2 regions of the Bacillus sp. m3-13 genome follow, and region 2 is predicted to be linked to the other one. Evidence: a T-box and tRNA genes for the amino acid it is inferred to sense, from the RefSeq annotation. Region 2 holds a T-box; the other holds one or more tRNA genes.
What was found. A T-box is a leader RNA that pairs with one kind of tRNA and senses whether it is charged. The one in region 2 lies ahead of proS (proline--tRNA ligase), so its partner is inferred to be a tRNA-Pro.
Positions count from the first base shown of each region.

Region 1: it encodes a tRNA-Pro, which carries the amino acid that the T-box ahead of proS (proline--tRNA ligase) is inferred to sense. The anticodon was not compared.

Region 1 is NZ_ACPC01000019.1:123,309-126,679, forward strand. Features, by position in the region: gene cmpA (cortex morphogenetic protein CmpA) at 1-15, opposite strand, end outside; gene M313_RS0111085 (SprT family protein) at 345-818, shown strand; tRNA gene M313_RS0111090 (tRNA-Asn) at 986-1,060, shown strand; tRNA gene M313_RS0111095 (tRNA-Ser) at 1,064-1,154, shown strand; tRNA gene M313_RS0111100 (tRNA-Glu) at 1,163-1,234, shown strand; tRNA gene M313_RS0111105 (tRNA-Val) at 1,284-1,359, shown strand; tRNA gene M313_RS0111110 (tRNA-Gln) at 1,402-1,476, shown strand; tRNA gene M313_RS0111115 (tRNA-Leu) at 1,493-1,576, shown strand; tRNA gene M313_RS0111120 (tRNA-Leu) at 1,603-1,688, shown strand; tRNA gene M313_RS0111125 (tRNA-Arg) at 1,796-1,872, shown strand; tRNA gene M313_RS0111130 (tRNA-Pro) at 1,877-1,953, shown strand; tRNA gene M313_RS0111135 (tRNA-Ala) at 1,972-2,044, shown strand; tRNA gene M313_RS0111140 (tRNA-Met) at 2,219-2,295, shown strand; tRNA gene M313_RS0111145 (tRNA-Ile) at 2,300-2,377, shown strand; tRNA gene M313_RS0111150 (tRNA-Ser) at 2,393-2,486, shown strand; tRNA gene M313_RS0111155 (tRNA-Met) at 2,533-2,611, shown strand; tRNA gene M313_RS0111160 (tRNA-Asp) at 2,615-2,691, shown strand; tRNA gene M313_RS0111165 (tRNA-Phe) at 2,748-2,820, shown strand; tRNA gene M313_RS0111170 (tRNA-Thr) at 2,835-2,910, shown strand; tRNA gene M313_RS0111175 (tRNA-His) at 2,937-3,009, shown strand; tRNA gene M313_RS0111180 (tRNA-Gly) at 3,017-3,090, shown strand; tRNA gene M313_RS0111185 (tRNA-Ile) at 3,098-3,174, shown strand; tRNA gene M313_RS0111190 (tRNA-Asn) at 3,202-3,276, shown strand; tRNA gene M313_RS0111195 (tRNA-Ser) at 3,281-3,371, shown strand.
Region 2 is NZ_ACPC01000008.1:54,525-57,895, forward strand. Features, by position in the region: gene M313_RS0101920 (sirohydrochlorin chelatase) at 1-543, shown strand, start outside; gene M313_RS0101925 (precorrin-2 dehydrogenase/sirohydrochlorin ferrochelatase family protein) at 524-1,147, shown strand; T-box leader at 1,295-1,497, shown strand; gene proS (proline--tRNA ligase) at 1,660-3,093, shown strand; gene M313_RS0101935 (MalY/PatB family protein) at 3,115-3,371, shown strand, end outside.

The DNA.
Region 1 (3,371 bases), on a different contig from region 2:
AAACCAAGTCGGCATCTTTCACTACCCCCTTCAACCTTTAAACTTGAAGGCTCATAATGAGGGGCTGTTTAGGTAAAGATTGTTGCAGGTTAGTGAGTGTATGAGTGGATTGGAGCGGAAGGCGCTCGACTCCGGCGAAAGGTAGCGGTAGACTTGAGACCCCACAGCGCAGCGAGGAGGCTCAAGCACTGCCCTGCGGAAAGCGAGTGCCTGCAGCGGAAAGAAACGGCAAAACTTCAAAGGGAAAACAACAATCTTATAGAAACCAGCCCAACATAAATGACTTATTTTTTTCTATACTATGCAGTATAATGGGGAGGGTTCGAATGAAAGGTGGAGGACACATGGAAGACAAAGAACTACAGAAGTTAATAGAAGGAATCTCCCTAAAGCATTTCAACAGACCTTTCCTTCACAAAGCATCATTCAATCACCGACTGAAAACAACCGGAGGAAGATACCTCACCTCCACAAGCAACATCGAAATCAACAAGAAGTATTACGACGCCCTGGGTATGGACGAGCTAGTAGGCATCATCAAACACGAACTATGCCACTACCACCTGCACATTCAAGGTAAAGGCTATAAACACCGAGATGCTGATTTCCGATTCTTACTTAAAAAAGTGGGGGCCCCAAGATTTTGTACGCCCATTCATACAACTACATCCAAGCCGAAAACTTTTCGTATATATGAATGTGTGGATTGCCACCTGCAATACAAAAGAGTAAGAAGAGTGAATACAAACAAGTATAGATGTGGAAAATGTAGAGGGAAGTTAAGAGAAATAGAAAAGCGTGTTGACACACAACCATAAAATATGATAATTTATTCTAGTCGCTGTTTTAAAAAACGGCTGGATGACAATTATGATAATATATCATTTTTGTTCCGAAAAAACTTGACTTTTAAGTACAAGCTTATTAAAATAAAAGCAGTCGGTTGCGACGAAAGACAACGTTATCCGACACACCGTAGCATTATTCCACCATAGCTCAGCGGTAGAGCATTCGGCTGTTAACCGAAGGGTCGTAGGTTCGAATCCTACTGGTGGAGCCAAATGGAGAAGTACTCAAGTGGCTGAAGAGGCGCCCCTGCTAAGGGTGTAGGTCGTGTAAGCGGCGCGAGGGTTCAAATCCCTCCTTCTCCGCCATCTATTAAGGCCCGTTGGTCAAGCGGTTAAGACACCGCCCTTTCACGGCGGTAACACGGGTTCGAATCCCGTACGGGTCACTACAAAGTGGGATGCAAAACATTCTTGTTTTGTTTCCCATTTCTATCTGGAGGATTAGCTCAGCTGGGAGAGCACCTGCCTTACAAGCAGGGGGTCGGCGGTTCGATCCCGTCATCCTCCACCAGAGGGACTTAATACTAACCTTCTAAAGTTAAATCATCTTCGATGGGCTATAGCCAAGCGGTAAGGCATCGCACTTTGACTGCGACATGCGTTGGTTCGAATCCAGCTAGCCCAGCCAACTTTATAAAATGTATGCGGGTGTGGCGGAATTGGCAGACGCGCTAGACTTAGGATCTAGTGTCTTTGACGTGGGGGTTCGAGTCCCTTCACCCGCACCATACATTTATACTAGCCATTCATTTTCGCGGTCGTGGCGGAATGGCAGACGCGCTAGGTTGAGGGCCTAGTGGGGGCAACCCCGTGGAAGTTCGACTCTTCTCGGCCGCACCAAAAACACCGAAAAAATAATTTCAAAAAAGTGTTGACACAAAATGCTGGATTTGATATTATAGTTAAGTCGCCTCTGAGAGGGACATCAAATAAACAACTTATATGAAGCGCCCGTAGCTCAATTGGATAGAGCGTTTGACTACGGATCAAAAGGTTAGGGGTTCGAGTCCTCTCGGGCGCGCCATTATCGGGGAGTAGCTCAGCTTGGTAGAGCACTTGGTTTGGGACCAAGGGGTCGCAGGTTCAAATCCTGTCTTCCCGACCATTAAATCCCTTAGAATTTGGGGCCTTAGCTCAGCTGGGAGAGCGCCTGCTTTGCACGCAGGAGGTCAGCGGTTCGATCCCGCTAGGCTCCACTTTAATACTTTTTATGAAATACTTATCTTTTTGGCGGTGTAGCGACGAGCATTACTACATGAATTTGCTCCAAGTTGTCCCGACGGATTTACACCCTGAATTTGCTTGCAGAGGAAGGGACACAGACCAGTAACATTGGTGCCAGTAAATCTAATGAAATACTTTATCTTTTTGGCGGTGTAGCTCAGCTGGCTAGAGCGTACGGTTCATACCCGTGAGGTCGGGGGTTCGATCCCCTCCGCCGCTACCAAAAAGGACCCTTTAGCTCAGCTGGTTAGAGCAGACGGCTCATAACCGTCCGGTCGTAGGTTCGAGTCCTACAAGGTCCACCAGTTCTTTCTATACGCGGAGGAATACCCAAGTCCGGCTGAAGGGATCGGTCTTGAAAACCGACAGGGGTGTCAAAGCCCGCGGGGGTTCGAATCCCCTCTTCCTCCGCCATAATATTTTAGATGATATGGTGAGTATAGAGAAGTAATATTGTTATCGCGGGGTGGAGCAGTCCGGTAGCTCGGTCGGGCTCATAACCCGAAGGTCGCAGGTTCAAATCCTGTCCCCCGCAACCAAATGGTCCCGTGGTGTAGCGGTTAACATGCCTGCCTGTCACGCAGGAGATCGCCGGTTCGATCCCCGGTCGGGACCGCCATTTTTTATCTTAATAGTTTGGCTTTGTATTAAGGTTTACACTATTAATTATATTACGGCTCGGTAGCTCAGTTGGTAGAGCAATGGACTGAAAATCCATGTGTCGGCGGTTCGATTCCGTCCCGAGCCACTTTGATTTTAAATGCCGGTGTAGCTCAGTTGGTAGAGCAACTGACTTGTAATCAGTAGGTCGTGGGTTCGACTCCTATCGCCGGCACCATCTTTTACTAAGTAAATATTATTATGGCGGTTGTGGCGAAGTGGTTAACGCACCTGATTGTGGTTCAGGCATTCGTGGGTTCGATTCCCATCAGTCGCCCTTTTTAGCGGGTGTAGTTTAATGGTAAAACCTCAGCCTTCCAAGCTGATGTCGTGGGTTCGATTCCCATCACCCGCTCCATTTTTGTGGGCCTATAGCTCAGCTGGTTAGAGCGCACGCCTGATAAGCGTGAGGTCGGTGGTTCGAGTCCACTTAGGCCCACCATTTTTTATATACACCGTTTTGTTTTATTCCACCATAGCTCAGCGGTAGAGCATTCGGCTGTTAACCGAAGGGTCGTAGGTTCGAATCCTACTGGTGGAGCCATTCTGGGGAAGTACTCAAGTGGCTGAAGAGGCGCCCCTGCTAAGGGTGTAGGTCGTGTAAGCGGCGCGAGGGTTCAAATCCCTCCTTCTCCGCCA
Region 2 (3,371 bases):
GGACATATAAAGGAGGACATTCCAGAAGCGCTAGAGCCACTGCGTGTAAAATATCCCGGTATCAGCGTGGAAATCGCCTCTGCTTTTGGCGTGCAGGAGCGGATCGTGGATGGGATAAGTGATTTGGTGAGAGCGGCTGTTGGGAAGGTGGATGCTAGGGATTCTGTGTTGCTTGTGGGCAGGGGGAGTAGTGATCCTGCCATTCATGAGGCTTTTGCGGAAATAAAAAAAGGCGTTGGTGTTAGGCTTGGTGTGTCACAAGTGCATGTCTGTTATTTGGCGGCCACCACGCCATTATTCGCTGAAGGTATTAAGGATATTAGTAGTAATGCAGTGGGACGGGTGTTGGTGGTGCCATACTTGCTATTTGCAGGACTGCTGTTGAGTGAAGTCGAGAGAGAGGTCCGGAAAAGGAAGGGTGGGGGACAGGATGTTTTGCTGATTGAACCGTTGAGCCGCCACGAGGTGATTCAAGAAATTGTCGTGGAGCGGGCTACTGTTTCAGGAAAGGAGGAGGCGAGGGTTGCAACCGTTAATCATTGATTTAAAAGGAAAGAAAGTTGTCATCGCGGGCGGTGGGAGGATTGCGGCGCGTAAAGCGAAGGTGTTGGATGCAGAGCAGGTGAATATCACGTTTATCGCACCGGAATTTTCGGAGGAAGTGCGGGAGTTGTCTGTATTAAGGGGTTACCGGCTGGTGGAGCGTGGAGCCGTGGCGGAAGATTTTGCGGAAGCTTTTCTGGCCATTTTGGCGACAAACAATAGAGAGGTGAACGCGACTTTAGTTCGCGGATTGCATGAGTCGCAACTCGTTTGCGTGGTTGATGAGTCGGGTGAGGGGAATGTCACCTTCCCAGCAACCGTGAGGCGCGGAAACTTGCAAATCGCCGTGACCTCCAACGGATCGAGTCCAAAATTGACACGGAAGTTGAAAAGAGAGCTTGAGGAACAGTTTGATTTCAGCTGGATTTCTTATACGGATTTTTTGGCGGAATATCGTGAGGTAGTGAAGCGGCTGCCGTTGTCTTTTGAAGAAAAGGGGGAGCTGCTTTGGGAGATATTGGAGGATAGGTACCGGTTGGATGAAGAAGCTAGGGAGGAGAAACTGGAGGAGTTGTTGCGTTTGAAGGAAAGGTTGATATCATAGTATTTGTTAGGTGAAAAGGCGCGCGTACTTGTCGGATTGTACGGGTGCTTTTTTCTGTGTGGAAGAAGTTTAAGATTCAAAAATTGACGTATACTAGTAAAATAATAGATTGACAAATTTTCAAACAAACCTATATAATCTTCTCAATATCAAACGTCGAAGAGGACCAGTAAAATGATTTCGTCTATCCAAGAGAGGGTGCCGAGTGGTGAGAGGCAGCCATAGATGAGCATTTGAACCTGCCTCAGAGTTCTGCATCAGAAACGGTGCAGCGGTTCAAAACCGTTACCATGAAAGAGAGTGAAGCTTTGCTTTGAATGAGGGTGGTACCGCCAGAAATGGTCCCTTATTTATAGCGGGGCTTTTTTTATTTTAGCTGGCTGAAAGGTGGGTTTGGCACGAACTCGGGGTGTTTTGGCACGAACTCAGGCCAATTCCGCACGAACTCGAGCCATTTCCGCACGAACTCAGGCCATTTCCGCACCAACTTTTCAAAAAAGGAGCAAACCTACATGTCTAATAAAAATTTCGTTGAAAAAATCACCAACATGGACGAAGACTTCGCCCAATGGTACACAGATGTCGTCACCAAAGCAGAACTTGTCGACTACTCCAGCGTCCGCGGCAGCATGATCATACGCCCATACGGCTATGCACTTTGGGAAAACATCAAAGACGCGCTCGATAAACGGATCAAAGAAACTGGCCACGAGAATGTCTATATGCCACTTTTCATTCCAGAGAGCCTTCTCCAAAAAGAAAAGGATCACATCGAAGGCTTCGCCCCAGAAGTAGCTTGGGTCACTCACGGCGGCGATGAAAAGCTACAAGAACGCCTAGTAGTCCGTCCAACTTCTGAAGTACTGTTCGGCGAGCATTATAAAAACATCATCCATTCCTACCGCGACCTGCCAAAGCTCTACAACCAATGGGCAAATGTCGTTCGTTGGGAAAAGACAACCAGACCGTTCTTGAGAACGCTAGAATTCCTTTGGCAAGAAGGACACACATGCCACGAAACAGACGAACAGGCTCACGAAGAAACGGTGAAAATGCTAAATGTCTATGCAGAAATCTGTGAAAACATTTTGGCCATCCCTGTCATCAAAGGCCAGAAAACGGAAAAAGAAAAATTCGCGGGAGCCAAATACACCTACACGATCGAAAGCTTGATGCACGACGGAAAAGCATTGCAATCGGCAACCTCTCACCATTTGGGGGACGGTTTTGCCAAAGCGTTTGGCATCCAATTCTTAAACCGCGAGGGCAAGCAGGAATATGTGCAGCAAACTTCCTGGGGCTTCACGACTCGTATCATTGGAGCCATGATCATGGTCCACGGCGATGACCGCGGCCTTGTCGTTCCTCCAAGGATTGCGCCAACGCAGGTGATGATTGTCCCAATTGCTCAGCACAAAGAGGGAGTCCTTGATTTTGCCTATGATTTAAAAGAAAAGTTGTCCGAATTCATTAGAGTCGGAATTGACGCGAGCGACAAAAAGCCGGGCTGGAAATTCAACGAGTACGAAATGAAGGGAATTCCACTAAGACTAGAAGCGGGTCCTCGTGATATCGAACAGCAACAAGTTGTCCTTGTCCGCCGTGACACTGGGGAAAAACTGATCACACCTATGGAAGGACTCGAAGCAAAAATCCAGGAAATCCTCGAAGACATCCAGAAAAACCTTTTAGAAAAGGCCCGTTCCCACCGTGAAACCAAAACAAGCGTGGCAACGACTTTCCAAGATTTCAAAGAGCAAATCGAAGAAAAAGGCGGCTTCATCAAAGCAATGTGGTGCGGCGATCAAGTATGCGAGGACAAAATTAAAGAGGAAACAAGCGCGACCTCTCGTTGTATGCCTTTTGAGCAGGAAAAGGTAGCCGAAACTTGTGTGTGTTGCGGAAAAGAAGCAAAACATATGGTATATTGGGCTAAAGCATACTAGAACGAGTAAGGGGAGAAAGCCATGCAACTGGAAAAATTCATCGACCGCAGAAAAACGCATTCTGTCAAATGGTTCATCGAAGATCAAGACATCATCCCGCTTTGCATCGCAGATATGGATTTTCAAGTTTCAGAAGAGATTGTCAGCGCCATCAGCCAAAAAGCCACGCATGGCATCTATGGATACAGCACTTTTTGCGCCAGGTATTATGACGCAGTTGAATATTGGTGGAAAACGCAGTACGAATGGGAGCTGAAGCAGGAATGGATTTCATTCAG